Regions from separate parts of the Streptomyces sp. TLI_55 genome, predicted to be linked through region 2. Evidence: riboswitches for the same ligand, from Rfam matches in the RefSeq annotation. Region 2 holds a riboswitch; each other region holds the start of a gene.
The links. Region 2 has a riboswitch for S-adenosylmethionine ahead of CRP56_RS11760 (aminotransferase class V-fold PLP-dependent enzyme). Riboswitches for the same ligand answer to the same signal wherever they lie in the genome.
Positions count from the first base shown of each region.

Region 1 (9,453 bases), 1.7 Mb from region 2:
GAGGCGGTGGGTGTGGATGCCGGTGAGTACGTCGTCTGTGGTGCCGGAGGTGAAGCTGGCTCCGCCGCCGCCGTGGTTGTGGATGTCGACGAACCCTGGGATGAGCCAGTGGCCGGTTACGTCGGTGACCTGGGCGTTTTCTGGTGCGGCGCCGATGATTTTGTCGCCGTCGATGATCACTCGGCCGTTGTGGACGGTTCCTGTGGGGAGGACGACCGTTGCCCCGGACAGGATGAGGGGCGCATCGCCGGACGCGGTGTGCGGGTTGTGTGTGGCTGGTCGCGCAGTTCCCCGCGCCCCTGAGGGGGTTGCCATCAGGTCGCTACCTCCATGCCGTCAGTTGTTGTGAGGAGATCCCAGGCCAAGAGCCCGGCACCCAGGCAACCCGCCGTGTCGCCCAGTGCCGCCGGGACCACCGACGGCAGCTTCTGGAAAGTGATCCGTTGCCGGATCGCGTCCCGCAGTGGTGTGAACAAGGTTTCCCCCGCCTCGGCCAGCCCGCCACCGATGATCACGATCCGCGGGTCCAGCAGGGTGAGGGCCGTGACCAGGCCGTCGGCGAGGGCGTCGACGGCGTTCTGCCAGACGGTCTGGGCCTGGAGGTCGCCGGACTCGACCGCCTTCGCGCAGTCGGCCGCGTCCGCCTCCGGGTCCCCGGTCGCCGCTGCCCATGCCTCGCTGACCGCCGCCGCGGAGGCGTACCGCTCCAGGCAGCCGACCTGCCCGCACGGACACGGGGTCCCTCCCGGCCGTACGACGATGTGGCCGATCTCGCCCGCGAAGCCGTGGGCCCCCGCCTCCACCCGGCCGCCGATGCCGATGGCGCCCGCGATGCCGGTGCCGAGGGGGACGAAGAAGAAGCGGTCGGCGCCCTGGCCGGCGCCGATGCGGCCCTCGGCGAGGCCGCCGGTGCGGACGTCGTGGCCGAGGGCGACGGGGATGCCCAGCCGTTCGGTGAGCAGGTCGCGCAGCGGGATGTCGCGCCAGCCGAGGTTGGCCGCGTAGACGGCGACACCCCGCTCCGCGTCGACGATGCCCGGGACGGCGACGCCGGCGGCGGACGCGGGCTCACCGAGGTGCTCGGCGCCGTACGCGTGCAGCTCGGCGGCGAAGTCGAGGATGCCCTCGACGACCGCGTCCGGACCGCGCTCACGGCCGGTCGCGCGGCGGGCCTGGTGCAGCAGCTCGCCGCCGGTGCCGACCAGGGCGGCCTTCATTCCGGTGCCGCCCACGTCGAGGGCGATGACATGTCTCACGGGGGTAGTGTGGCCCGCCGACCCGTGAGAGGTCTAGTCCACTCACGTGGTGTAGACCTTATGTCTGACCTTTCGAAAGTTTCGGTGACCATGAGGGGCTTGGCAGTGCAGCGGCGTAGGACAGGAACGATCGCGGTGGTGTCCGCACTGGGCATGACGGCGGTTCTCGGCGGCTGCGGCCTCGGCGGGGAGTCGGGGGACGTGACCTTGAAGCTGGTCGCCGCCGACTACGGGGACAGCAAGGCGAACAGCTCCCAGAAGTACTGGGACAAGCTGGCGGCGGACTACGAGTCCACGCACCCGGGTGTGAAGGTCGACGTCAGCGTCTACTCCTGGAACGACGTCGACCGCAAGGTCAAGGAGATGGTCGCGGACGGGAACGCCCCCGACATGGCGCAGATCGGCGCGTACGCCGACTACGCCCACGACGACCTCCTCTACTCGGCGGACGAACTGCTCTCCATCCCCACCCAGGCCGACTTCGTCTCGCAGCTCGCCACGGCGGGCGAGGTGGACTCGACGCAGTACGGGATGCCGTTCGCCTCCTCCACCCGGCTGCTCTTCTACAACAAGACCCTGTTCGCCAAGGCCGGGCTGACCCCGCCGAAGACCTGGGACGAGCTCGCCGAGGACGCCGCCGCGCTGAAGGCGGAAGGCGTGAAGTACCCGTACGCCCTGCCGCTCGGTCCCGAGGAAGCGCAGGCCGAGACCATGCAGTGGCTGCTCAGCGGCGGGGGCGGCTACACCGAGGACACCGGCACCTACGGCATCGACTCCCCGGCCAACATCGACACCCTCACCTGGCTCAAGGACGACCTGGTCGGCAAGGGGCTGACGGGGCCGGTCGCGCCGGGCAAGCTGAACCGGGCGGACGCGTTCGCCGCGTTCGCGGGCGGCCAGGTCGGCATGCTCAACGGGCACCCCACGCTGATGAAGACGGCCGCGGCGAAGGGCGTGAAGTTCGGCATGGTCCCGATGCCCGGCGTCGACGGGCCGACCAAGTACTCCATGGGCGTCGCCGACTGGATGACGGCGTTCAAGCAGAACGGGCACGCCGAGCAGATCGGGGACTTCCTCGACTTCGTCTACGACGAGAAGAACGTGCTCGCGTTCTCCCGCGAGTACGACCTGCTGCCGGTGACCATGTCGGCGTCCGACGCCATGCGCACGGCGCGGCAGGACCAGGACCTCAAGCCCTTCCTGACGGAGCTCACCGGCTCCGAGCTCTACCCCGTCGGCAAGGTCTCCTGGGCTCAGGTCAGCGCGGCGGTCAAGCAGCGGATCGGCAAGGCGGTGACGGCCGGGGGCAGCCCGTCGGCGGTCCTCAACGACCTCCAGGCGAAGGCCGTGATGGCGGAGAGCGCGGAGTAGGGCTTGTCAGTGGCGGGGGCTACGGTCGTCGACATGAACGACCTGGCCCCCCGAGAACAGGCCATCCTCGCGCTGGAACGCCGCGGCTTCACCACCCCCGGCGCGAAGGAGCGCGCGATACGCGAGGAACTGGGCCTGGCCCCGGTCCGCTACTACCAACTCCTGAACGCCCTGCTGGACGATCCGCGAGCCCTGGCCCACGACCCGGTGACGGTGAACAGACTGCGCCGGGTACGGGAGGCCCGCAGGTCGGAGAGGTGACTGCGGGGGCGAGAAAAAGGCGTGCCATTCGCCCGCGTGGATAGGGTCTTCCCATGGGCAGCCACAAGGACTCCACGGACGACTCCCTGCCGACCCCGGTGACCCCCGCCGGGCGGGACGGCCTCGCCGCAATCCTCGCGCACCCCGCGAAAACCATCGTCGCGCTCGACTTCGACGGCACCCTCGCCCCGATCGTCGCCGACCCGGAGCAGGCGCGGGCCCACCCCGACGCCGTACCCGCGCTCGCCGCGCTCGCGCCGAAGATCGCCGCGGTCGCCGTCGTCACCGGCAGGCCTCCCGGAGTCGCCGTACGCCTCGGCGGCTTCGCCGGTGTCCCCGGCCTCGAACACCTCGTCGTCCTCGGCCACTACGGCGCCGAACGCTGGGACGCGGCCACCGGCGAGGTCACCGCACCCGCCCCGCACCCCGGTGTCGCCGCGGTCCGCGCGGAGCTGCCCGGCTTCCTCGACGGCATCGGCGCCTGGCAGGGCACCTGGATCGAGGAGAAGGGCCGGGCCGTCGCGGTCCACACGCGCAGGGCCGAGGACCCGCAGGCCGCCTTCGACGCGCTGCGCGCCCCGCTCACCGACCTCGCCACCCGGCACGGCCTGATCGTCGAGCCCGGCCGCCTCGTCCTGGAACTCCGCCCGCCCGGCATGGACAAGGGCGTGGCGCTGACGGACTACGTCCGCGAGCTGGGCGCCGAGGCCGTCCTGTACGCCGGCGACGACCTCGGAGACCTCCCGGCCTTCGCCGCGGTGGAGAAACTCCGCTCCGACGGCGTACCAGGCCTTCTCGTTTGCAGCGCGGGCAGCGAGGAGGTGACCGACCTGAAGGAACGGGCCGACCTGGTCGTGGCCGGCCCGGCGGGATTGGTACGGCTGCTGGGGCAGCTGGCGGAGACGCTTCCTCAGCCTCGCAACGCCGCCAGCTGATCAAGGAACCATTGCGCGGGCGGCAACGCGGTGGCCGCGGCAGCCAGTCGCTTCGTGCGTTCCGCCCGCTCGCCCGGCGCCATCGTCAGCGCCTCGTGCAGCGCGTCGGCGGTGCCGATCACGTCGTACGGGTTCACCACGATCGCGTCGTCGCCCAGCTCCTCGTACGCCCCCGCCTCCCGCGACAGCACCAGCGCGCACCCCTCGTCGGAGACGACCGGCACCTCCTTCGCGACGAGGTTCATGCCGTCGCGGATGGGGTTGACGAGGGCCACGTCGGCGAGCCGGTACGCGGCGAGGGAGCGGGCGAAGTCGTCCTTGACGTGCAGCACGACCGGGGTCCAACCCGGCGTGCCGTACGTGGAGTTGATCTCGTCGGCCAGGCGCTGCACCTCGGCGGTGTAGTCGCGGTAGACGGCGAGGTCCTGCCGGGAGGGGTAGGCGAACGCCACGTGCACGACCCGTTCCCGCCACTCGGGCCGGGTCGCCAGCAGCTGCTCGTAGGCGCGCAGGCCCCGCACGATGTTCTTCGACAGCTCGGTGCGGTCGACCCGGACGACGGTCTTGCGGCCTTCGCCGATCTCCGCCTTCAGCGCGGTCATGCGCTCGGCGACGTCCGCCTCGTGCGACCGCTCGCGCAGGAAGTCCGCGTCCGCGCCGAGCCCGTGCACCCCGATCCGGGTGTCGCCGAGCCCACCGGTGATCTCCGCCGCGCACGCCTCGAACGCCGACGCCCAGCGCCGGGTCAGGAACCCCAGCCGGTCGGCGCCCAGCATGCCCCGCAGCACCTGCTCGGCCACGTCGTCCGGCAGCATCCGGAAGTACTCCGGCGGCGCCCACGGCGTGTGCGAGAAGTGCCCGATCCGCAGGTCGGGACGGAGCGCGCGGAGCATGCCCGGCACCAGGGTGAGGTGGTAGTCCTGCACGACGACCGCCGCACCCTGCGCCGCCTCCTGCGCGAGCGCCTCGGCGAAGGCGCGGTTGTACGTCTCGTACGACGCCCACTGGCGCCGGAACTCCGCGTCGAAGACCGGCTCCAGCGGGGTCTGGTACAGCATGTGGTGGACGAACCACAGGACCGAGTTGGCGATGCCGTTGTACGCGTCCGCGTGCACGTCGGCCGGGATGTCGAGCATCCGCACCCCGGCCTCGCCCACGCCGCGCCGCACGGCCTCGCGGTCGCCGTCGCTCAGCGCCGAGCACACCCACAGCGCGTCCGCGTCCGACCCGATCGCCGACAGCCCCGAGACGAGCCCACCGCCACCGCGCCGCGCGGACAGCGTGCCGTCCGCCTGGACGTCGTACGAGACCGGTCCCCGGTTGGAGGCCACCAGGACCCGCGCAGCACCGAACGTTGAAGCGATACGAGCCATACCGATCAACCTAGCCCGGCCGCGGATTGCTCAAACGTTCGTCCGGTTCCCCGGGGTACCGGCCCGGCGGGGTCAGGCCACCTTTCGTTCCGCGTACTCCGCGATGTCCGCCATCGGCGGGCGTTCCTCCGTGTCCACGGAGTAGGTGCGCGGTTCGAAACCGGTGTCGCCCCGCTCGAACTGGGTGAGGGCGGGGCGGATCAGATGGCCGCGGGCCAGGCGGAGCTGGGCCGTGCGGTAGATCGCGGCGGACATCCGGCCGAGGGCCTGGCCGTCCTGGTGGCGGTGCTTGCGGACGCCCACGTCGACCTGGGCGAGCGCGTCGAGGCCGACCAGGTGCAGGGCGTCGACCAGCATGCCGAGCTCGATGCCGTAGCCGACGGGGAACGGCAGCTGTTCCAGCAGCGAGCGGCGGGCCGCGTACTCGCCGCCCAGGGGCTGCACGAAGCCCGCCAGCTGCGGCCAGTGCATGTTGAGCAGCGGCCGGGCCATCAGCTCGGTCACCCGGCCGCCCTGGCCCGCCGCGCCGCCCAGCGGGCGGTCGTACATGGCCTTGACCAGGTCGACCTCGGGCTCCGTCAGCAGCGGGCCGACGATCCCGGTGACGAAGTCGGAGGAGAACTCCTTCAGGTCGGCGTCGATGAAACAGACGATGTCACCGCTGGTCACCAGCAGCGACCGCCACAGCACCTCGCCCTTGCCGGGCACGGTGGGGATACGGGGCAGGATCTCGTCGCGGTGCACCACCGTGGCCCCGGCCGCGGCCGCCACCTGCGACGTCCGGTCGGTCGACCCGGAGTCGACGACGACGATCTCGTCGACGAGGGGGACCTGCTGCATCAGGTCGTGACGGATGATCGCGACGATGTCGCCGACCGTCTCCTCCTCGTTGAGCGCGGGCAGCACGACGCTGACCGTCTGTTTCGTGCGTTGCTTGGCGGCCAGGATCTGGTGGAGCGGGCGATCGGTCACCGACCAGGAGCGTGTGGTCAGCCAGCGCTCGACTTCGTTCAGCACAGTGCGCGGCTCCTCTGCGTTCTTTCGGCGAGCTGGACCCGTCTGTGATCCATCTCGCGGTTCGGACGACTATCTCAACTGTCCTGGTCGTCGGTTACAGTCTTGAACAACGCGGATGACCATCGCATGTCCTGGCTCGTCCGATGTTCACAACTTCATACCGCTCATCCAGAGGGGCAGAGGGATACGGCCCGATGAAGCCCCGGCAACCCTCCAGCCGGTCTCGTAGCGATCAGCATCGATCGCATCGCGAGGCTCCCGGCTAGGGAAGGTGCCAAATCCGTCTCACGGCGAGATGCGTCGTGAGGAAGATGAGGAGAAAGGGCCTCGCCTCTCATGGCTGCGCAGACTGTTGCAAGCACCACCGATTCCGCCTCCACCAGCGTAGACCTCGGTCCCGCCGCGGCGCTCAGCTGCCGTGAATGCGGCCACCGGGTGCCGCTCGGCCCGGTCTTCGCGTGCGAGGAGTGTTTCGGCCCGCTCGAGATCGCCTACGACTTCTCCGCCTACGACGCCGAGGAGCTCCGCAAGCAGATCGAGGCGGGACCCGCGAACATCTGGCGCTACGCACCGCTGCTGCCCGTCCCCGCGGACGTGGCCGACAAGCCCAACATCAACCCCGGCTGGACCAAGCTCGTCCAGGCCGACAACCTCGCCCGCGAGCTGGGTGTCGAGGCCGGCAAGCTCTTCGTGAAGGACGACTCCGGCAACCCGACGCACTCCTTCAAGGACCGGGTCGTCGCCCAGGCCATCGAGGCCGCCCGCGTCTTCGGCTTCACCACGCTCTCCTGCTCCTCCACCGGCAACCTCGCGGGTGCCGTCGGCGCCGCCGCCGCCCGCGCCGGCTTCCGCTCCTGCGTGTTCATCCCGCACGACCTGGAGCAGGGCAAGGTCGTCATGGCCGCTGTATACGGCGGTGAGCTCGTCGGCATCGAGGGCAATTACGACGACGTGAACCGCTTCTGCTCCGAGCTGATCGGCGACCCGGCCGGCGAGGGCTGGGGCTTCGTCAACGTCAACCTGCGGCCGTACTACGCGGAGGGGTCCAAGACCCTGGCGTACGAGATCTGCGAGCAGCTCGGCTGGAAGCTCCCGGACCAGCTGGTCGTCCCGATCGCCTCCGGTTCGCAGCTCACGAAGATCGACAAGGGGCTCCAGGAGCTGATCAAGCTCGGGCTCGTCGAGGACAAGCCGTACAAGATCTTCGGCGCCCAGGCGGAGGGCTGCTCGCCGGTGTCCGTCGCCTACAAGGCGGGCCACGACGTCGTCCGTCCCCAGAAGCCGAACACCATCGCCAAGTCCCTCGCCATCGGCAACCCGGCCGACGGTCCCTACGTCCTCGACATCGCGCGCCGCACGGGCGGTGCCGTGGAGGACGTCAACGACGAGCAGATCGTCGACGCGATCAAGCTGCTGGCCCGCACGGAGGGCATCTTCGCGGAGACCGCCGGTGGCGTGACGGTCGGTGTCACCCGCAAGCTGATCGAGAACGGCGTACTCGACCCCACCCTCACCACCGTCGTGCTGAACACCGGCGACGGCCTGAAGACCCTCGACGCGGTGGCCGGCACCGGCCTCACCGCGACCATCCGCCCCAACCTGGACTCCTTCCGAGAGGCTGGCCTCGCATGAGCGTGACCGTCCGCATCCCCACCATCCTGCGCACCTACACCGGCGGGCAGGCCGAGGTCGCCGCCGAGGGGGCCACCCTCGCCGACGTCATCGCCGACCTGGAGAAGAACCACACGGGCATCGCCGCCCGCGTCCTCGACGACCAGGGCAAGCTGCGCCGCTTCGTCAACGTGTACGTCAACGACGACGACGTCCGCTTCGAGCAGGGCCTGGAGACCGCCACCCCGGATGGCGCCGGCGTCTCGATCATCCCGGCCGTCGCCGGCGGCTGACATCGGTTCGGCGGGTCTGACCGAATGACCGAACATTACCCTCGGTAACGCCAATTATTGAGAGTTCACCTAATTGCCCCCTCCGCGAGAGAAGCGGAGGGGGCAATTCTCTATGGTTGAGCGCGGTACAGTTGGGGAACCTGCTGCGCCTTCCATGCCGCACGCATATGAGTACCTGCTCCACTTGCGTCGAGAAGCAGCCAAAGTGTGCCGTTCTTTTGCGAGTTTTGTGCCTTTTGTAGGGCCCGACTTGCCCTGAGTTCGGGCGAATTCTCACCACATTCCGGATCTCGCGCGTCCGGAATTCTCGTCCGATTGACCTGTTGCAGACGGCAGTTGGACAGATACATTCAGCCGCGGTCGACGCGTTCCGGCGCACGCCCCCAATCCGTGGGGGGTGAGGTCTGACCCGGATCCGCGAAGTGTGGATCTGTGCAAGGGCCAGTAATAGGGGAGTTAGGCATGGCTCAGGGCACCGTCAAGTGGTTCAACGCGGAGAAGGGGTACGGCTTCATCGCGGTCGACGGTGGTGCGGATGTTTTCGTCCACTACAGCGCGATCCAGATGGACGGGTACCGCACCCTGGAAGAGGGCCAGCGGGTGGAGTTCGAGATCTCGCAGGGCCAGAAGGGCCCGCAGGCCGACATGGTTCGCGTCACCGCCTGATCGCGCGACCGACCAAACCGCAAGCGACGTCTTCTGTTGAAGGGCCCGTACCTCGCGAGGGGTACGGGCCCTTCGGCCTGTCCGGGCCCGGTACGGGATCCCTGGTGGGCCTGCCCGATCCCCGGGAGGCGCTTGCACTCGACCATGCCGAGTGCTAATCATTGGCGTTAGCACTCTGAAGGTGAGAGTGACAAAGAAGGACCGGGTCGGTGAGGCCCGCAGGCCAGGTGGGGCAAGGAACCACGAGGTGTGCGAGCCGTCCGTCGCGGGCGCGGGCGCGGTCCGAAGGAATCACCCCCAGTCCTGGAGGGACCACTTCACATGGCCAAGATCATCGCGTTCGACGAGGAGGCGCGGCGCGGCCTCGAGCGCGGCATGAACCAGCTCGCGGACGCCGTCAAGGTGACGCTCGGCCCCAAGGGTCGCAACGTCGTCCTCGAGAAGAAGTGGGGCGCCCCCACGATCACCAACGATGGTGTGTCCATCGCCAAGGAGATCGAGCTCGAGGACCCGTACGAGAAGATCGGCGCCGAGCTGGTCAAGGAAGTCGCGAAGAAGACCGACGACGTAGCCGGTGACGGCACGACGACCGCGACCGTCCTGGCCCAGGCCCTGGTGCGCGAGGGTCTGCGCAACGTGGCCGCCGGTGCCAACCCGATGGCTCTCAAGC
Region 1 covers NZ_OAOJ01000001.1:4,175,808-4,185,260, reverse strand. The annotation lists gene nagA (N-acetylglucosamine-6-phosphate deacetylase) at 1-315, opposite strand, end outside; gene CRP56_RS19260 (ROK family protein) at 315-1,256, opposite strand; gene CRP56_RS19255 (ABC transporter substrate-binding protein) at 1,362-2,627, shown strand; gene CRP56_RS19250 (DUF3263 domain-containing protein) at 2,661-2,888, shown strand; gene otsB (trehalose-phosphatase) at 2,942-3,823, shown strand; gene CRP56_RS19240 (alpha,alpha-trehalose-phosphate synthase (UDP-forming)) at 3,799-5,187, opposite strand; gene CRP56_RS19235 (glucosyl-3-phosphoglycerate synthase) at 5,269-6,213, opposite strand; SAM riboswitch class I at 6,375-6,531, shown strand; gene thrC (threonine synthase) at 6,550-7,845, shown strand; gene CRP56_RS19225 (ubiquitin-like small modifier protein 1) at 7,842-8,117, shown strand; gene CRP56_RS19220 (cold-shock protein) at 8,580-8,783, shown strand; gene groL (chaperonin GroEL) at 9,105-9,453, shown strand, end outside.
Region 1: it holds a riboswitch for S-adenosylmethionine, as region 2 does, so the genes downstream of both, thrC (threonine synthase) here and CRP56_RS11760 (aminotransferase class V-fold PLP-dependent enzyme) in region 2, are expected to answer to the same signal.

Region 2 (9,453 bases):
ACGGCGTTCGGCGTCGCGTGGATCACCTGGTACATGGTGCTGCTCGTCGGTGGTGGAAACGACCTGTGGGCCACCCACTTCCACCTGTCGATCAACTCGATCACCTGGTTCGTGCGCACCGCGTTCTTCGTCGGCCCGGTCATCGCGTTCATCATCACCAAGCGGATCTGCCTCGGCCTCCAGCGCCGCGACAAGGACAAGGTGCTGCACGGCCGCGAGTCCGGCATCATCAAGCGCCTGCCGCACGGTGAGTTCATCGAGGTGCACGAGCCGCTCAGCCAGGACGCGCTGCACACGCTCACCGCGCACGAGCAGTACAAGCCGGCCGAGATCGGCCCGACGGTCGACGAGAACGGCGTCGAGCGCAAGGTGAAGGGCTCCGAGAAGCTGCGCGCCAAGCTGAGCGAGGCGTACTTCGGCGAGGAGTCGCAGATCGCCAAGCCCACCGTCGAGGAGTACAAGGAGATCACGAGCGGCCACGGCCACCACTGATCGCTGCGCTCGCCACGCGCACTGGAAGGGCCCCCGTCCGGTCTTCGGACGGGGGCCCTTCTCCGTGTCCTGAGCTGGATAGGGTGGGGTCAAACATCTGTTGAAGCAGGTCTCACGACATCCAGGAGCGGCCGTATGAGCGCTGTGACCCCCGCTGGAGGCGACACCGCGGCGGGCCGTTCCTGGCCCGAGGTGCTGAACGCCCTGCTGTACGGGCAGGACCAGAGCGCCGACGCCACCGCCTGGGCGATGGACAAGATCATGCGCGGCGAGGCGACCGACGCGCAGATCGCCGGGTTCGTGGTGGCCCTGCGGGCCAAGGGCGAGACGGTCGAGGAGATCACCGGCCTCGTCCAGGCGATGTACGAGCACGCCAACGTGATCGAGGTGTCCGGGCGGACCGTCGACATCGTCGGCACCGGCGGCGACGGCGCCAAGACGGTGAACATCTCCACGATGTCCTCCCTCGTCGTGGCCGGCACCGGCGCGAAGGTCGTCAAGCACGGCAACCGCGCGGCCTCGTCGGCGTCGGGCTCCTCGGACGTCCTGGAGAAGCTGGGCGTCAACCTCGACCTCACCCCGAAGCGGGTGGCCGAGGTCGCCGAGGAGGCCGGCATCACCTTCTGCTTCGCCATCAAGTTCCACCCGGCGCTGCGTCACGCGGGCGCCGCCCGCGGCCAGTTGGGCATCCGTACGGTGTTCAACGCCCTCGGTCCGCTGACCAACCCGGCGAAGGTCAAGGCGCAGGCGGTGGGCGTCGCCGACCCGCTGATGGCGCCGATCGTCGCCGGGGTGTTCGCCGAGCGCGGCAACTCCTCCCTGGTGTTCCGCGGCGACGACGGCCTCGACGAGCTGACGACCACCGCCACCTCCCGGGTGTGGATCGTCCGCGACGGCAAGGTCACCGAGGAGGCCTTCGACCCGCGGGACGTCGGCCTCGAGCTGGTGCCGGTGGAGGCGCTGCGCGGCGGCGACCCGGCGTTCAACGCGGAGGTCGCGCGCCGGCTGCTCGACGGTGAGACGGGCCCCGTCCGGGACGCGGTCCTGCTGAACTCGGCGGCCGCTCTGGTGGCCCTGGAGCCGGGCTCGGGGACGCTGGCGGAGCAGCTGCGGGCCGGCATGGACCAGGCCGCCGAGTCGATCGACTCGGGCGCCGCCAAGCAGGCCCTCGACCGCTGGGTGGCCGCCAGCAACCGGTAGTCGTGTCGATCGTCGTTCCGCGATCCGGACACGGGTTGCGGGCCGACGATCACATCGCGTACGTTCCTGTACCAGGTCATGAGTGACAGTCATGAGGCCCCGGCCGACTGTCCGGCAACCCTCCGTCCGTGGCGGGGTGCCCCGGGTGAAGACCAGGCCGTAGGCAGCGAGGTCTACGGCAAGCGCGGGCCCCTCTCGAAACCAGGGGTCCTGGTCGTTCGAGGGAGTCTTCCGTGAGCAAGCGAATGCGATAGGGCCGCAGAGCCCCGCCTCCGCGCACCCCTTTTCTCTTCTTCCGCATGCCTTGCTTCGGCATGCCCTCTCACGGGAGTTCCCCATGTCTGTCTCCACCGTTGCCGCAGCCCAGTCCCTTTGTGCCCCGCTGCCCGTTCTGGGCCGGGATGTCACCGTCCCGCTCGTCACCGGTGGCGAGGTCACCTACGCCGCCCTCGACTACGCCGCCAGCGCGCCGGCCCTCCAGCGGGTGTGGGACGACGTGGCGGCGTACGCGCCCTACTACGGCAGCGTGCACCGCGGTGCCGGGTACCTCTCGCAGCTGTCGACCGACCTGTTCGAGAACGCCCGCAGGACCGTCGCCGAGTTCCTGGGCTGCCGCGAGGGCGACCAGGTCGTCTTCACCCGGTCCACCACCGACTCCCTCAACCTGCTCGCCGCCGCGCTGCCCGCCGACTGTCAGGTCTTCGTCTTCGAGACCGAGCACCACGCCTCCCTGCTGCCCTGGCGCGACGCCCGCGTCACCTACCTCAACGCGCCCCGCACCCACCAGCAGGCCGTGCAGACCCTGGAGAAGGCCCTCGCCGACCGTGACCCCTACGGCCCGGCCCTGGTCTGCGTGACCGGTGCCTCCAACGTCACCGGCGAGCTGTGGCCGGTGCGCGAGCTGGCCGCCGCCGCCCATGCGCACGGCGCCCGGATCGTCCTCGACGCCGCCCAGCTCGCCCCGCACCACGCGGTGTCCGTCGCCGACCTCGACGTCGACTGGGTCGCCTTCTCCGGCCACAAGCTGTACGCCCCCTTCGGCTCCGGCGTCCTCGCCGGCCGCGCCGACTGGCTGACCACCGCCGAGCCCTACCTCGCGGGCGGCGGCGCCAGCCGCAAGGTCACCCGGCGCGAGGACGGCGGCGTGGACGTGGAGTGGCACGAGAGCGCGGCCCGCCACGAGGCCGGCTCCCCGAACGTCATCGGCGCCTACTCCATCGCCTCGGCCTGCAAGGCGCTCACCGAGGCCGGCTTCGACAGCCTGGTCGCGCGCGAGCAGTACCTGATCGAGAAGGTGCGGGAAGGCCTCGCGGACGTCCCCGAGGTCCGCATCCTCTCCCTCTTCGGGGACGACGCCCCGCGCGTCGGCGTGATCTCCTTCGTCGTCGAGGGCTGGAACAGCTCCCACTTCGCCGCCGCCCTCTCCGCCGAGTACGGCATCGGCGTCCGCGACGGCCTCTTCTGCGCCCACCCCCTCGTCCGCACCCTGCTCGGCAGCGACCCGCAGACCCAGGGCGAGTGCGGCGCCCCCGAGGCCGCGCCCGGCGAGAAGTCCCTCAACGCCATCCGCGTCAGCTTCGGCGCGGGCACGCCGGACGAGCACGTGGAGCGGTTCGTGAACGCCGTGCGCGAGCTGGTCAGCGACGGTGCGAAGTGGCGGTACCGGACCGAGGACGGGCGCTGCGTCCCGGCCGTCTGACCGGCTGACCTGCGGTTGCCGGTACGCTCCCTACGGCGTTCGTACGACATACAGGGGGAGCGGGAAGTGCAGGCGCTGCGCACGACGGATCCGCGCAGGGTCGGCCCGTACGAGGTACGAGGCCGGCTCGGCTCGGGCGGCATGGGCGAGGTCTACCTCGCCGAGTCACGGACCGGGCTGCGGCTGGCGGTGAAGGTCGTCAGGGCCGAGTACGCCCAGGACCGCACCTTCCGGGCCCGGTTCCGGCAGGAGGTACGGGCCGCGCAGACCGTCGGCGGGGCGGGCACCTACACCGCGCGCGTGGTCGACGCCGACCCCGAGGGCGAACGCCCCTGGATGGCGACGGAGTTCGTGGAGGGACCGAACCTGCGGGACGCGGTCCTCGACGGCGGGCCCCTGCCGGAGCCCGCGGTCCGGGTGCTGGGGGCCGCGCTCGGGGAGGCGCTGGGTGCGATCCACGCCCGTGGCATGGTCCACCGGGACCTGAAGCCCTCCAACATCCTGCTGGCGCCGGACGGTCCTCGGGTCATCGACTTCGGGATCGTACGGGCCCTTGAGGCGACGGCGATGACCCGCACCGGCGCGATCGTCGGCTCGGTCGGCTATGTCTCGCCCGAGCAGATCCGCAACGGCGGCAAGGTCGGACCGTCGAGCGACGTGTTCTCCCTGGGAGCCGTCCTCGCCTACGCGGCGAGCGGGCGCGAGCCCTTCGGCGAGGGGCAGGACTCGGTGATCCTGCTGCGCATCCTGACCCGGGACTTCGACCTGACGGGCGTACCGCGGGACCTGCTGCCGCTGGTGGAGGCCTGCCTCAGGGAGGAGCCGGGGCAGCGGCCGATGCCGAAGGACGTCGTCGAGGCCGTGGGGGGCTCCCCGCGCGGTGGTCTGCGTCCGGGCTGGTACACCGCGGCCGGGCCGGGCCCCGATGTGGCTCAAGGGGCCGAACTCTGGCTTCCGGAGCGGGAGTCGGGGGAGCGGGAGAGCCGGGTCGAGTACGTGGCGCCGGTGGCGGAGACGGAGCCGCCGGTGCCCGAGGTGCCGTCGCGGCGCGGGCTGCTGCGGCTCGCCGTGGGCGGAGCCGTGGTCGCCGGTGCCGGGGGAGCGGGCGCCTGGTGGTGGTTCGGGCAGTCGGATACCGGCAGCGAGGGCGAGGGGAAGAGCGGGAGCGCGAAGGCGCCGGGGTCCGTCGCGCGGAAGGCGTCCGTGACGTGGACGTACGAGGACGGCGGGCCGCCGCATGTGGCCGGCGGTGCCTGCGGGGCGCTCTCCGCCGACGGCCGGACGCTGTACTTCGCCGGGGACGACGGGACGCTGCGGGCCCTGGGCAGCGACGGCAAGGAACGCTGGAGGGCGACCGTCTTCAAGGAGGCGTCCTTCGTCACCCGGCCGGTCGTCACGGCCGACGGGATCTTCGTCGCCGTGGTCAGCGACACCCAGACCGAACCGGGCCGGCTCATCGCGGTGAGCGCCGAGGGCGAGGAGATGTGGACGCGGGATCTGCCGAGTCCGTTCTTCCAGCAGCCCGCGGTGCTCAAGGGGACCGTCGTCGTGGGTTCCGCGGAGCGCACGATCGACGGCCCGGGTGTCGTGCAGGCGTACGACAGCCGGGGCACGGTGCGCTGGAAGGCCTCGGTCGGCGGTGCGCCGCACGAGGAACTCGTCGTGGCCGACGACGTCCTCTACGTGCCCTGCTACGACAACCACCTCTACGGGATCCGCGAGGGCGGCGCCAGGGCGTTCGACGCCTCGCTGGACGGTGACGTCGGCCGGCCCGCCGTCAACTGGGACACCGTGGTCGTGAGCACCGGGAACCAGGCCGCCGAGTTGTTCGGGCTGGAGCTGACGGGCCGCCTGAAGTGGCGGGAACCCGACCTCGCCGGTTCCTACGTCACGGCGAACGCGGACGCCTTCGGCTTCCTGGGGGTGACGAACTCGGGGGCGGCGCTCAAGGCGCTCACCCTGCGCGGCGACGTGGTCTGGTCGTACGGCGGGGGCGGGGCCTTCTCCGACCCGGTGCTGGTGGACTCCACGGTCTACGTGCGCACCGACACCGAGGTCCACGCCCTCGACCTGAAGGGCAACCGGCTCTGGAAGGCCGAGGTGGGCCCCGACCCGGGCGTCCTGCTGACGCCCGTCGTCCACGGCCGCCGCGTCTACGCCGGCACGAACAAGGGCATCGTCGCCCTCGACGTCACCGGTTAGCTGTCGAGGCCGATCGCGAACGCCGCCTCCAGGTCGTGCTGGGAGTACGTGCGGAAGGCGACGTGGGTGTCCGTGGCCTCCACGCCCGGGATCTTGCTGATGCTGCCGGGGATGACCTCGGCGAGGTCCTCGTGCTGCCGGACGCGGACCATGGCGATCAGGTCGTAGGTGCCGGTGACGGAGAAGACCTCGCTCACGGAGTCCAGCGCCGCGATCGACTCGGCGATCTCGGGGATCCGGTCCACGCTGGTCTTGATGAGGACGATCGCGGTGATCACGGCTGGTTCTCTCCCTCGGGGGCCGGAGCTGGGGCGGGCTTCACTCTAGTCGCAGGGGGGAATCGCACCCACGCGAAGGCGAAGCCCAGGCCGAAGCCCACCAGGTGGGCCAGATACGCCACCCCGGGACCGTTCGGCGCCCGGCCCGCCGCCAGCCATTGCAGGGCCGCCCAGAACGGCAGCACCACCCAGGCCGGGAAGCGCAGCGGGAGGAAGAAGAGGAACGGCAGCAGGCTTGTCACCCTGGCCCCGGGGAACAGGTAGAGAAACGCTCCGAGCACGGCTGAGATCGCCCCGGAGGCGCCCACCAGCGACTGGTCGGAGTCGGAGTTCGCCGCCGCGTAGCCCAGCAGCGCGAGATAGCCGCAGCCGACGTAGAACAGCGTGAACTGGACGCGGCCCATCCGTTCCTCGGTCAGTACTCCGAAGACATAGAGGAAGAGCATGTTGCCGAGGAGGTGGACCCAGCTGCCGTGCACGAAGAGGGCCGTCGCGGGGGTCAGGGCGGCTCGGGCCGAGCCTTCGAACAGTTCTGCGGGGACCACCCCCCAGCGGTGGAAGTAGGCCCGCTGGGCGGCCAGCAGTTCGTCGCCGGTGCCGTAGGCCGGATTGAGGCCCGCCGCCGGGCCGATCAGGAACAGTAGACAGCACAGGCCGATCAGGCCGTAGGTGACCGGTGCCGCCCCCCACAACGACCTGCGCGCGCCACGGACCGTCACCCTCCAGTTGCTGATCATGAACACAGAGCATGACGTAACGGGACGCAACCGAACAGACCGCCTCGCCGCCGGGTGGGCGATGTGGACGGCCGAGCGACGACTACCCGCCAGGCCGTAGGGTTACGAGCCACACGCACCGGGCCCGGTGTGTCGCGGACAATAGAAGACCTAGCAGGAAAGAGCACAGGCACGATGACGGTTCCCCTGCCGACCGCCTCGACGCGGTGGCGCTGCACCCTCTGCGGCAACCTCACGCGGTTCGACGTGACCCGCTCGTCGAAGGTCGTCGAGTACGTCCACCTCGACCTGGCCGGTGAGCCGAAGGTCGAGGAGCGCGAGGTGGTCAGTGAGACCATCGAGTCGGTGCGCTGCCGCTGGTGCAACGCCGTGGATCAGGTGGAACTCGTGGACAGGCCGGGCGCCGGCTCCTGAGGGAGCGGGCCCCGCACACAGGTTGGGGTGTTGACGGATGGTGGAGTCACAAGGCGGGGGGCCGGGCGACGGCGCCGCTGAGGTGCTCGACCGTCCGCTGCCCGACGGGGTGCGCCGCCGGGTCGTACAGATCGTGTCCGACGGCTTCGGGGGGCTGACCGTCGGTGAACTGCCCGCGCAGCTCAGACAGTACGCGCGGTTCGCGCCGAACCGGCGGGCCAAGTTCGCCGGCAACGCGATGGCGGCGGCGCTGGAGACCGATCCGCTGTTCCGGCAGCGGATCGGCGAGAAGTTCAGAGAGGCCCAGCCGGAGCTCTCCGGCGCTCTCGACACCGGCTCGCCGCCCCCGGCCGCGGATCCGCTCGACGTGGCGGCCGCGGCCTATGTTCTGCGCCCCACGGGCTGGGTGAAGCTTGTGACCGCGGCCGGCGAGGAGGCCCAGCGGGCCGACGCCGAGCGCGCCGACGAGGAAAGCCGCATCGAGCTGGAGCGGCTGCGCGAGGAGCTGGCGGCGGCCCGGGACCAGACCCGGACCGAGACCGAGCGGCTGCGCACCGAACTGGACGCGGCGAAGAAGGAAGCCGAATCGCTTCACCGCAAGCTGCGCGCCGCCCTCAGTGACGTCAAGCGCGGCGAGGCGGCGCTGCGCAAGCTCCAGAGCGAGCTGGACACCGTGCGCGCCGAGGGGCAGACGCAGGTGTCCGCCGCCGAGGTCGAGACGCGGCGGCTCAAGGCCCGGCTGGGCGAGGCCGAGGCGGCCCTGGAGGCGACGCGCAAGGCGGCGCGTGAGGGGCGCAGCGTCGAGGACATGCGCGTGCGGCTGCTGCTGGACACCGTGCTCGACGCGGCTCAAGGGCTGCGCCGGGAGCTGGCGTTGCCGCCCGTGTCCGTGCGGCCCGCGGAGACCGTCGACGCGGTCGAACCGGGACGAATGACGCCGAAGGACATCGCCGCGCGGGCCCTGTCCGAGCATGATCCGGCCATCCTGGACCAGCTACTGGCCCTGCCGCAGGCCCACTTGGTGGTCGACGGCTACAACGTCACCAAGACCGGCTATCCCCAGATGCCGCTGGAGAAGCAGCGGCTGCGGCTGCTCGGTCAGCTCTCGCAGCTCGCGGCGCAGACCGGGGCGGAGGTCACCTGTGTCTTCGACGGCGCCGAGCTGGCCGCGCCGGTGCTGCTGGCGCCGCCGCGCGGGGTGCGGGTGCTGTTCTCCAAGCCGGGTGTCACGGCCGACGAGCTGATCCGCCAGTTGGTGCGCGCCGAGCCGCCGGGCCGGCCGGTCATCGTCGCCTCCACCGACCGCGAGGTCGCCGACGGGGTGGCCAAGGCGGGGGCCAGGCCTGTCGCTTCGGCGATGCTTCTCAAGCGCCTGTCCTAAACATCGAACTTGTGGGCTCATTGCCCGAATTGGTCGGATCGTCACGCAACGTAGTGTCAATCGGGCATTACCGCACGTGAGTTGTGTGTAAAGAATGCGGTCCGTGACCGATTTTTTCGCGGGAGGATTTGAACTGATCACAAGAAGGTCACTAGGGTCTGGGCTCGAACCTCCGAACGGGTGATCACTCACAAGAAGGAGCTCACCTCCGTGGCGTCCCACCGTCGACCCAAGCAGCCGAGCCGCACACGCGTGACCGTGCTGACCACCGCTGCTGCCGCCGCCGTCGCGCTGAGCGCCAACGCCGCCAACGCGGCGCCGAGCGAGAAGCCCAGCAAGGACGAGGTCAAGTCCAAGGTCGACAAGCTCTACGAGGAGGCCGAGCAGGCCACCGAGAAGCTCAACGGCGCCAAGGAGAAGCAGGAGAAGCTCCAGAAGGAGATCTCCGCCATCCAGGACACCGTGGCCCGCGGCCAGGAGGACCTCAACGGGCTCCGTGACTCCATGGGCCTCGCGGCCGCCGCCCAGTACCGCACGGGTTCCATAGACGCCTCCCTGCAGCTCTTCCTGTCGTCCAACCCGGACGACTACCTGGACAAGGCCTCCACGGCCGACCAGTTGAGCGCCCAGCAGGTCGAGGCGCTGAAGAAGATCCAGGAGAAGCAGCGCGAGCTCGCGCAGGAGCGTGCCGAGGCCTCCGAGAAGCTCAAGGACCTCTCCTCCACCCGGACCGAACTGGCCAAGAAGAAGAAGGAAGTCCAGGGCAAGCTCGCCGAGGCGCAGAAGCTCCTCAACACGCTGACGGCCGCCGAGAAGGCCGCCCTCGCCGCCGAGGACGCGCGCGCCAGCCGCTCCGCCAGCGAGCGCGTGAACCTCGGCGACACCCCGCCCGCCTCCAACTTCGCCGCCGCCGCCTTCCAGGCCGCCCAGACCCAGCTCGGCAAGCCGTACGTCTACGGCGCCACGGGCACCGCCTCCTACGACTGCTCGGGCCTGACCTCCTGGGCCTACGCCCAGGCCGGCGTCTCCATCCCGCGCACCTCTCAGGCG
Region 2 covers NZ_OAOJ01000001.1:2,511,623-2,521,075, reverse strand. The annotation lists gene qcrB (cytochrome bc1 complex cytochrome b subunit) at 1-492, shown strand, start outside; gene trpD (anthranilate phosphoribosyltransferase) at 628-1,692, shown strand; SAM riboswitch class IV at 1,767-1,883, shown strand; gene CRP56_RS11760 (aminotransferase class V-fold PLP-dependent enzyme) at 2,030-3,391, shown strand; gene CRP56_RS11755 (protein kinase domain-containing protein) at 3,458-5,593, shown strand; gene CRP56_RS11750 (Lrp/AsnC family transcriptional regulator) at 5,590-5,871, opposite strand; gene CRP56_RS11745 (rhomboid family intramembrane serine protease) at 5,868-6,608, opposite strand; gene CRP56_RS11740 (hypothetical protein) at 6,783-7,022, shown strand; gene CRP56_RS11735 (NYN domain-containing protein) at 7,060-8,403, shown strand; gene CRP56_RS11730 (C40 family peptidase) at 8,614-9,453, shown strand, end outside.

Region 3 (9,453 bases), 6.2 Mb from region 2:
AGCCCGAGCGACCGGTGTCCCACACCCCGGTGCGCTGCTCCTGTTGTTGTCGCTGACGCTCCGCACACCCCTCTCACCGTTCGCCGCGCACTCTCGCGCACCCTCTTCGGAGTACCTCCATGCCGCACATCCGGGTCATGCTCGACTATTTCCACCCTTGGCCGAATTCAGCCGGTCTGTACGTCTCCCGTGCCCGTGGCTGGTTCACCGAGGCCGGGCTCGACGTCGAACTGGTCGTCCAGGATCCGGGACGTGGGGACACCCTCGAGTACCTGGCACGCGGCGAGGTGGACTTCGGGATCTTCCCGCCGAACCGGCTGCTCGCCCGCCGCGCCACCCACGGTCAGCCACTGATCGCGGTGGCGGCCGTCAACCACCGCGGCCTGGAGGCGATCCAGACCACCACCTCCACCGGCATCACCCGCCCCCGCGACCTCGCCGGCCGACGCCTCGCCCTCAACCCGACCCCACGCGGCCGCGCCATGGTCCGCCATCTGGTCGCGGCCGACGGTGGCGACCCCGACGCCGTGCTCCTCGTCGACGCCGGCACCCGCGAGCTGACCGTCGACGACATCGAGGCCGGCGAGGCCGACGCCACGTTCGGCACCTACTGGTCCTGGGACGCTCTGCGCGGCGACCTGCCCGAGGAGCGACGGCTGACCTGGCCGGTGGACGAGATCGGCGCACCCCGCTACCACAGCTATCTACTCGGCACGAGCGAGTCCCTGCTCGCCGAACGGCCCTCGCTCGTCCGGGACTTCCTCGCCGTCACGGCCCGCGGCTATGCCGCCGCCGCGCAGGAGCAGGACGACACCCTGACACTGCTGGAGGGCGTGATCCCGTACTTCCCCCGCCCGCTCATCGCTCGCTCACTCGCGCTGATCGCCCCCACCTGGACGGACCAGGACGGCCGTTGGGGCGTCATCGACGAGAGCCGGATGGGCCCCTACGCGCACTGGCTCGCGGAGAACGGCGCGATCGCGCACGACCGCGACTGGGACAAGTCCTTCACCAACGGCCTGCTGGACGTGACCGCGTGACCTTTCTGACCCGGCGGCTCGCCGTCGACTTCAAGCGGGTGGCCAGCGCGCTGTGTCGGGCCTGACCGCCTCGCACAGCCTGTCTCCCCTCCCTACGAAGGACCCGTCATGCACCGCCGTACCCTGCTGTCCGCCATAGCCGCGGCCTCCCTGCTCACCGTCACCACGGGATGCCAGGCCGATTCCTCGGCCGCCGCGAAGGACGGCACCACGACCGTCACCCTCGCCCTGGACTGGACGCCCAACACCAACCACACCGGCATCTACGTCGCCCAGGCCAAGGGCTGGTTCAAGGACGCCGGGATCGACCTCAAGATCGTGCCGTACGGCTCCACCGCGCCCGAGACACTGCTCGCCAACCACAAGGCCGACTTCGGCATCTCCTACCAGGAGGGCGTGACGACCGCACGCGCGGCCGGCGCGGACATCACCTCCGTCTACGCGGTCACGCAGAAGACGAACGTGACCATCGCCGTCCGCGCGGGCCGCACCGACATCGACTCCCCCAAGGACCTCGACGGCAAGACGTACGCCGGTTTCGGCGCCCCCTACGAGAAGCCGCTGCTGCAGAAGGTCATCCAGAACGCCGGCGGCAAGGGCGACTTCAAGCAGGTCACCCTCAACACCTCCGCGTACGCGGCCCTTTACGCCGGCAAGGCCGACTTCGCGATGCCGATGCCGACCTGGGAGGGCGTGGAGGCGGAGCTGAGCGGCAAGCCGCTGAAGAACTTCCAGCTGTCGGACTACGGCTTCCCGGCGATCTATTCGACTCTCGTCGCGTCCTCGGACCAGTTCCTGAAGAAGAACCCGGCGGTCGCCAAGAAGTTCGTGGCGGCCCTCGACAAGGGCTACCGCTACGCCGCCGACCACCCCGACAAGGCGGCCGACCTGCTGATCTCCCAGAACAAGAGCGTGCTCACCAACACCGCACTGGTGAAGAAGAGCGAGGCGCTGCTGGCCAAGGAGTACTACAAGGCGGCGAACGGCACCATCGGCACCCAGAGCGCCGAGCGCTGGCAGGCCTTCACCGACTTCGAGTACCAGGCGGGACTGCTGGTGGACGCCGACGGCAAGAAGCTGACCAAGGCCCCGGACACCTCGACGTTCTTCACCAACGACTACCTCCCGGCCGCCAAGTGACCTCCCTCCTGCGGTCGTTGTGGCCGCCGCTGCTGGTGCTGACCGTGGTGGTCGGCGGCTGGCAGCTGTATGTGAGCACCGCCGGGGTCGATCCGATGACACTGCCGTCCCCGGCGCGCGTGGTGGAACAGGGCTGGCTGAACCGTGCGGAGCTGTGGACGCAGACCCTGCCCACGCTCCAGGAGACCCTCCTCGGCTTCGCGCTGTCCTTCGCGGCGGCCTGGCTGGTCGCCGTCCTGCTGGACTTCTCCTCGGCTGCCCGCCGGGGCCTGTATCCGCTGCTGGTCGCCTCGCAGACGATCCCGATCGTCGCCGTGGCGCCCCTGCTGATCATCTGGTTCGGCTTCGGGCTGCTGCCGAAAATGCTGGTGGTGACGCTGACGACGTTCTTCCCGCTGGCCGCCAACCTGGCCGCCGGCTTCGCCGCGACCGACCGCGAGGCGATGCGGCTGCTGCGCTCCCTGGGCGCGGGCCGGTGGCGGACCTTCCGTCTGGTGCGCGTCCCGAGCGCGATGCCGTACTTCTTCGCCGGGCTGCGGGTGAGCATCACCTACGCCGTCGTCGGCGCCGTCTTCGCCGAGTACGCGGGCGCCGAGGCCGGCCTCGGGATCTATATGCAGGCACAGAAGAGCGCGTTCCGTACGGACCTGGTGTTCGCGGCGGTAGGGGTGACGGCGGCGCTGAGCATCGCGCTGTTCGGGGCCACCTATCTGCTGCAACGGCTGGTGCTGCCATGGGAGCGGAAGGTGGGCAAGTGAACAGTCTGCGCATCGAGGGCGTGGGCAAGTCCTTCGACCAGCTCGAAGTCCTGCGAAACCTCGAACTCACCGTCGAACAGGGCGAGTTCGCGGCGGTCATCGGGCCGAGCGGCTCCGGCAAGAGCACCCTGTTCAACCTGGTCTCCGGTCTCGACCACCCCACGTCGGGACAGGTACTGGTGGAGGACGAACCGGCCTCGGTGGAGTCCGGCAAGGTCGCCTACATGCCGCAGAAGGACCTCCTGTTCCCGTGGCGGACCGTCCTCGACAACACGGCACTGGCCCTTGAAGCCCAGGGGGTGCGGAAGCGGGAGGCGCGGGCGCGGGCCGACGCGCTGTTCGCCGACTTCGGGCTCGACGGCTTCCAGAAGGCGTATCCGTCCCAGCTCAGCGGCGGAATGCGGCAGCGAGCGGCGCTGCTGCGCACGGTGGTGCTGGAGCGGCCGGTCCTGCTGCTGGACGAGCCGTTCGGCGCACTGGACTCGCTCACCCGGACCGACATGCAACTGTGGCTGGCCGACATGTGGCAACGCCACCGCTGGACCGTCGTCCTGGTCACCCACGACATCCGCGAGGCAGTCCTGCTCGCGGACACCGTCCATGTGCTGTCCCCGCGCCCCGCCACCGTCGTGGAACGCATCGAGGTGCCGCTCCCCCGCCCGCGCGGCGCGGCGGACTTCACCGCACCCGAGTTCGCGGCTACCGAACGCCGGGTCCTGGAGGCCCTGCGCGGCACAACGGCGGTGAAGACGGCGTGAGTTCGCATCTGGCGCACGGCCTGGGCACCGACCCGGTCGAACCCGACTGGGCACCGCTCACGGACACCGAGGTGACCGAGGTCGTCGGTCCGGCGCGAGTGGTGTGGCGCAGCCCGCGTCCGCTGTCGGCGGCCGCGGTCGTCGAACGGGACGGGCGGCACCTGTTCGTGAAACGGCACCACATCACCGTACGAACCCTTGAAGGCCTGGCCGAGGAGCACGCGTTCCTGCGCCATCTGCGGCGCCACGGCGCCCCGGTGGTGGAGGTACTGGACGCGGCGGAGCGCGGTGAGTGGACGTACGAGGTTCACTCGGCCGGCGTCGGCATGGACCTGTACCGGGACGCGTTGTCCTGGTCGCCGTTCCGGTCCGCCGTGCACGCACGCGCGGCCGGCGAGGCACTCGCCCGGCTGCACCTGGCGGCGGAGGGATTCGACGCACCGCGCCGCCAAGTGCAGCCACTGGTCGCTTCGTTCACGGTGTTCGCGGCCGGCGAGCCCCTGCTCGCTCTGGAACACCATGTGGCCGAGCGGCCCGAACTGGCCGCAGCCCTCAAGCAGTTCCCATGGCGCGACGACACCGAACGCGTCCTGCTGCCACTGCACGAGCGGCTCACCCCGCACCTCGACGGCCTCGCCCCGCTGTGGACCCACAACGACTGGCACGCCTCCAACCTGCTGTGGGACGCCGACGGCCAGGTGGCCACGGTCCTGGACTTCGGCATGAGCGACCGCACCACCGCCGTGCACGACCTGGCCACGGCCATCGAACGCAACGCGGTCCAATGGCTCCAACCGGGATACCCGGTACGCGAGGAGGACGCCGTGGCCCTCCTGGAGGGCTACCGTTCGGTGCGGCCACTGACGGCCGAGGAATCGGCCGCGCTGCCCGCACTACTGCCGCTGGTACACGCGGAGTTCGCGCTCTCCGAGCTCGGCTACTTCCACGGCGTCACACACTCGGCGCCCAACACCCGCCTGGCCTACGAGTATTACGTCGGCCACGCGGAGTGGTTCGCCGGCACCGACGGCCAACGTCTCCTGCGGCACCTGGCGGAAGGCTGAACCGTGCTCATCGTCCTGGGCGGCCTGCCCGGCACCGGCAAGACCACCCTCGCCCGTCTCCTGGCGGCGCGGATCGGTGCGGTCCACCTGAGGGTGGACACCATCGAACAGGCCATCGTCCGCTCCGGACTGGCACAGCACCCCGTCGGCCCGGTGGGTTACGTCGTCGGCTACGCCCTGGCCGAGGAGCACCTGAGGCAGGGGCTGTCCGTGATCGCCGAGTCGGTGAACCCGCTGAGCGTGACGCGTGACGCCTGGCGGGCCACGGCCGTCACCGCGAGCGCGTCGTCGTCGACACGGCCGGGCGGGAACCGGGCGAGTCGCTGGGCTCGCGCTCGACAGGCGTTCTGACCACCGGACGTGATCAGGCGGCCTCCTCGACTGGTCCTTGCAGCACATCGATGACATCGACGCGACTCAGGAGGCGTTCGACCGGAATACGGCTTCGCCGAGCGGCAGTTCTGCCAGGCATGACTTTAGGAGTGGCACTCAACGCATCCGACGCGCCCAACCAGGTCGACGCCACCGTGGAACTGGCGCGCGAGGCCGCGGCTGCCGGCCTGCGGTCGGCCTGGTTCGGGCAGACCCTCGGCGCGGACTCACCGCAACTCGCGGCAATCGTCGGGCGGGAGGTACCCGGACTACAGGTGGGCACCTCGGCGATCCCCGTCTTCGGCCGGCACCCGCTGCTGGTCTCGAGCCAGGCCCAGACCGCCCAGGCCGCGACGCACGGCCGCTACCACCTCGGTCTGGCCCTGGGCACGAAGCTGCTGACGGAGGGCGCCTTCGGCCTGCCCTTCGAGCGTCCCATCGCCCGCCTGCGTGAATTCCTCACCGCCCTACGGCAGTTGACCGAGTCCGGCACAGCGGACTTCCATGGTGAACTGCTCACCGCCACCACGCCGCTCCCGGCCCGCGTACCGGGCGCCGAGAACGGCGTCCCCATCCTGGTCGCCGCCATGGGTCCGCAAGCACTGCGCGTCAGCGGTGAGTTGGCGGACGGGATCTTGCCCTACCTGGCGGGACCGCGCGCCCTGGCGGAGCAGATCGTTCCCGCCGTGACCGCCGCGGCCGAGGCCGCCGGTCGTCCCGCGCCCCGGATCGTGGCTCTGGTGCCCGGCGTGGTCACGGACGATGTCGACGCGGTGCGGGCGCGGGCCACGGAGAACCTGGCGTTCTACGAGCAGATCCCGTCCTACGCACGCGTCATCGAACTCTCCGGCGGTCGGCGGGCCGCCGACCTGGCCGTGATCGGCGGCGAGAAGGCGGTCGAAGCCGAGGTCCGGCGCTACCGCGACGCCGGCGCCACCGAGGTCGTGTTCTCGGGCACCGAGATGGCCGGCGAAGAGGACCGCCGACGCACCTGGGCACTCCTCGGCGAACTGGCCGATTGAGTGAACTGGTCGGGCAGCCGTGCAAGTAGCGTATGAGGATGGCGGAGTTCAAGGCTGTCCAGGTGAACCTGTGGTGCGACGACGTGGAGCGCTGCGCGGCGTTCTTCCGACGCCTCGGCCTGCCCGAGCGTTTCCGTTTTCCGCGGGAGGGTGAACCGCACCAGGTCGAGGTGGAGGCTGCCGGCGTGCGGATCGGGCTCAGCTCGGCCCGCGTCGGCGGCGAACTCTTCGGCATCGCCACGACGCCCGGCGCGAACACCGAGGTGGTGTTGTGGTGCGACGACGTGGACGGGATGCATCTCAGGGCCCTCGAAGCAGGGGGCGAGCCCTTGGTGAATCCGACCGACTCTCCGGACGGTCGGCTTCGATTTGCCTGGCTACATGATCCCGAGGGCCACCGTGTGAAGTTCGTGCAGGAACGCGGCTGAGACCTGCCCCGAGCAGGCGCCAGGCACGGGGTGGTCCCGGTTGCGGCATTGACGTACGACGAGCCCGCTCCGTACGATCACGAACGGCATTGAGTGTCAGCGACAAGCCCTGGCTGGCTGACCGGCAACCCTCCCGCGCGGTGGGGTGCTCCAGGTGAAAGCCCGGCGGGATCACCGGCGATCCCCGCAAGCGCGTGGCCCCTTGAGCGGGGCCGGAGAATGGGGAGGACCGGCATGCGTCGTCACAGTGATGACCTCAGTGCCTCCTTCGCCGTAGCCGCGGTGTTCTCCCGGCTCTCGCGCCGCCTGCACATCGATCTGAAGCGTTCGACCAGCTGCCTGTGTCGGGTCTGACGGTCTGACGGGCATTCCCCCCGTCTGGCGACGTCCGGCGCCGGTCGTCGCCGCACTGCTCTCCGTGTGATCCCGCTCTTCCGCCGGATCCCCTTTTCCAGTTGATCTCTGCCTGCGCAGCGCTCCCCCGTCATCGACACCGCGTCGGCCGGGGCCGCACTCCCATGCACAACCGTGCCCTGGACGGCACCCCCGTGCCTGGTGACACCCATGAGGAGAACCACCCCGTGACAGCACTTCCGGATTTCAGATCCCCCCGATGGGCGGCGCTGACCGCCCTTCTCACGACCAGCGTGCTGCTGACCGCCTGCGGATCCGGCTCCGACGCGGGCGGCTCCGGCAACGACAGCGGCAAGCCGAAGTCCGGCGGCACCCTGACCTTCGCGGTCGGTTCCGATGCCGGCTGCGTGGACCCGCAGCAGGTCGGCAGCAACGAGAGCATCTACTCGGTACGCCAGACCGTGGACTCCCTCACCGACCAGGACCCCGAGACCGGCAAGATCGTGCCGTGGCTGGCCAAGAGCTGGGACATCAACTCCGACGCCACGGAGTTCACGTTCCATCTGCGCTCGGGGGTCACCTTCAGCGACGGCTCCAAGCTGACCGCGCAGGTCGTCAAGGACAACTTCGACGCGGTGCCGAAGCTGGGCGCCCTCGGCGTCCTCGCCCAGGGCTATCTGAGCAGCGTCAAGAGCACCACCGCGGTCGACCCGCTCACCGTCAAGGTGACCTTCAAGGAGCCCAACGCCCAGTTCCTCCAGGCGACTTCGACCCACTCGCTGGGCATCGAGTCGTCGGCGAGCGTCAAGAAGACCCCGCAGCAGAAGTGCAGTGACGGCGTCATCGGGTCGGGCCCGTTCGTGCTGAAGCAGTACGTGCAGAACCAGTCGATCACCCTGGCCAAGCGCACCGGGTACGACTGGGGCTCCTCGCTGTGGTCCAAGAAGGGCGAGGCCTACCTGGACAAGCTGGTGTTCAAGGTGGTGCCCGAGGCGGGGGTGCGGGCCGGCAGTCTTCAGTCCGGTCAGGTGGACGCGATCAGCAGCGTCGGCAAGGCCAACGAGACGGCGCTCAAGGGCGGCCAGGTCACCCTCCTGCACCGGGCCAACCCGGGCGTGGTGTTCGGGCTGGGGATCAACAACTCGCGGCCCGTCCTGAAGGACGTGAAGGTGCGCCAGGCGATTCTGGCCGCCCTCGACCGCAAGCAGGTCGCCGACACCGTGTTCCCGACCGGCACCAAACCGGCGACCAGCATCCTGGCGCACACCACACCCGACTACACCGACCTCTCCGCGGACCTCGCCTTCGACGCGGCCAAGGCCAAGTCCCTGCTGGACGCGGCCGGTTGGAAGGAAGGCGGTGACGGCATCCGCGCCAAGGACGGCAAGAAGCTCAGCCTGGCCATCAGCTGGTTCCCCAACGCGGCCACCAACCAGCCCGCTCTGGAGCTCGTCCAGCAGCAGCTGAAGGCCGTCGGGATCGACGTGACGCTCAAGCAGGGCCAGGTCAGCCAGTTCGCCACCACCCTCCAGGGCGGCGACTTCGACCTGGTGTGGGGCAACGTGACCCGTGCCGACCCCGACATCCTGCGCAGCTCCTTCTCCAGCAAGCTGGCCAACTTCTACCGGCTGCCCGCCAGTTCGCTGGACACGGTGCTGTCCGGGCAGGCCGCGACCACGGACACCGCCAAGCGCAAGCAGCTGGTGGCCGACGCGCAGAAGCTGATCGTGCAGAACGCGTACGACGTGCCGGTGGTGGAGCTTCAGACCCAGCTGGCCGTGACGAACAAGGTGCACGACCTCGCCTTCGACTCGGGCAGCCGCGTCCAGCTGCACGACACCTGGATCGGCTAGCGCGTGCGCCGCTATGTGATCAAGCGTCTGGCGCAGGCGGTGGGGGTGCTGTGGGCGGCGTACACGGTGTCGTTCCTGGTGCTGGACTTCCTGCCCGGTGATCCGGTCACCGCGATGGCCGGTGCCGGGATGGACTCGGGGGACGTCGACCCGGCCCGGCTGGCCGCGCTGCGGCACGAGTACGGCTTCGACAAGCCGATCCTGGCGCAGTACGCCGACTATCTGGGCCGGGCGGTGCGCGGGGACTTCGGCGACGCGGTCTCCACGGGCCGCCCGGTGACCTCCACGCTGGCCGACGCGCTGCCCCAGACCCTCCAACTGACGGGTGCGGCACTGCTGTTGGCGGTGCTGCTCGGCGGAGGGCTGGCGGTGGTGGCGACGTACACCTCGCAGCGGTGGCTGCGGCAGCTCCTGTTGTCGCTGCCCCCGCTGGGGGTGTCGGTCCCGACGTTCTGGGTCGGGCTGCTGCTGGTCGAGGTGTTCTCCTTCCGGCTGCACTGGTTCCCGGCGTTCGGCAACGACGGGCTGCGGGGCCTGGTGCTGCCCGCGCTGACGCTGGCGATCCCGACCGGCGCGCTGGTCGCCCAGGTGCTGGCCAAGAGCCTGCTCACCGCGCTGGACCAGGCGTACGTGGAGACCGCCCGGGCCAAGGGAGCCGGCCGGT
Region 3 covers NZ_OAOJ01000001.1:8,684,367-8,693,819, reverse strand. The annotation lists gene CRP56_RS39895 (ABC transporter substrate-binding protein) at 120-1,040, shown strand; gene CRP56_RS39890 (ABC transporter substrate-binding protein) at 1,149-2,180, shown strand; gene CRP56_RS39885 (ABC transporter permease) at 2,177-2,938, shown strand; gene CRP56_RS39880 (ABC transporter ATP-binding protein) at 2,935-3,696, shown strand; gene CRP56_RS39875 (phosphotransferase enzyme family protein) at 3,693-4,760, shown strand; partial or broken gene CRP56_RS39870 (AAA family ATPase) at 4,764-5,039, shown strand; gene CRP56_RS39865 (LLM class F420-dependent oxidoreductase) at 5,231-6,154, shown strand; gene CRP56_RS39860 (VOC family protein) at 6,193-6,582, shown strand; SAM riboswitch class IV at 6,668-6,781, shown strand; gene CRP56_RS39855 (ABC transporter substrate-binding protein) at 7,164-8,789, shown strand; gene CRP56_RS39850 (ABC transporter permease) at 8,793-9,453, shown strand, end outside.
Region 3: it holds a riboswitch for S-adenosylmethionine, as region 2 does, so the genes downstream of both, CRP56_RS39855 (ABC transporter substrate-binding protein) here and CRP56_RS11760 (aminotransferase class V-fold PLP-dependent enzyme) in region 2, are expected to answer to the same signal.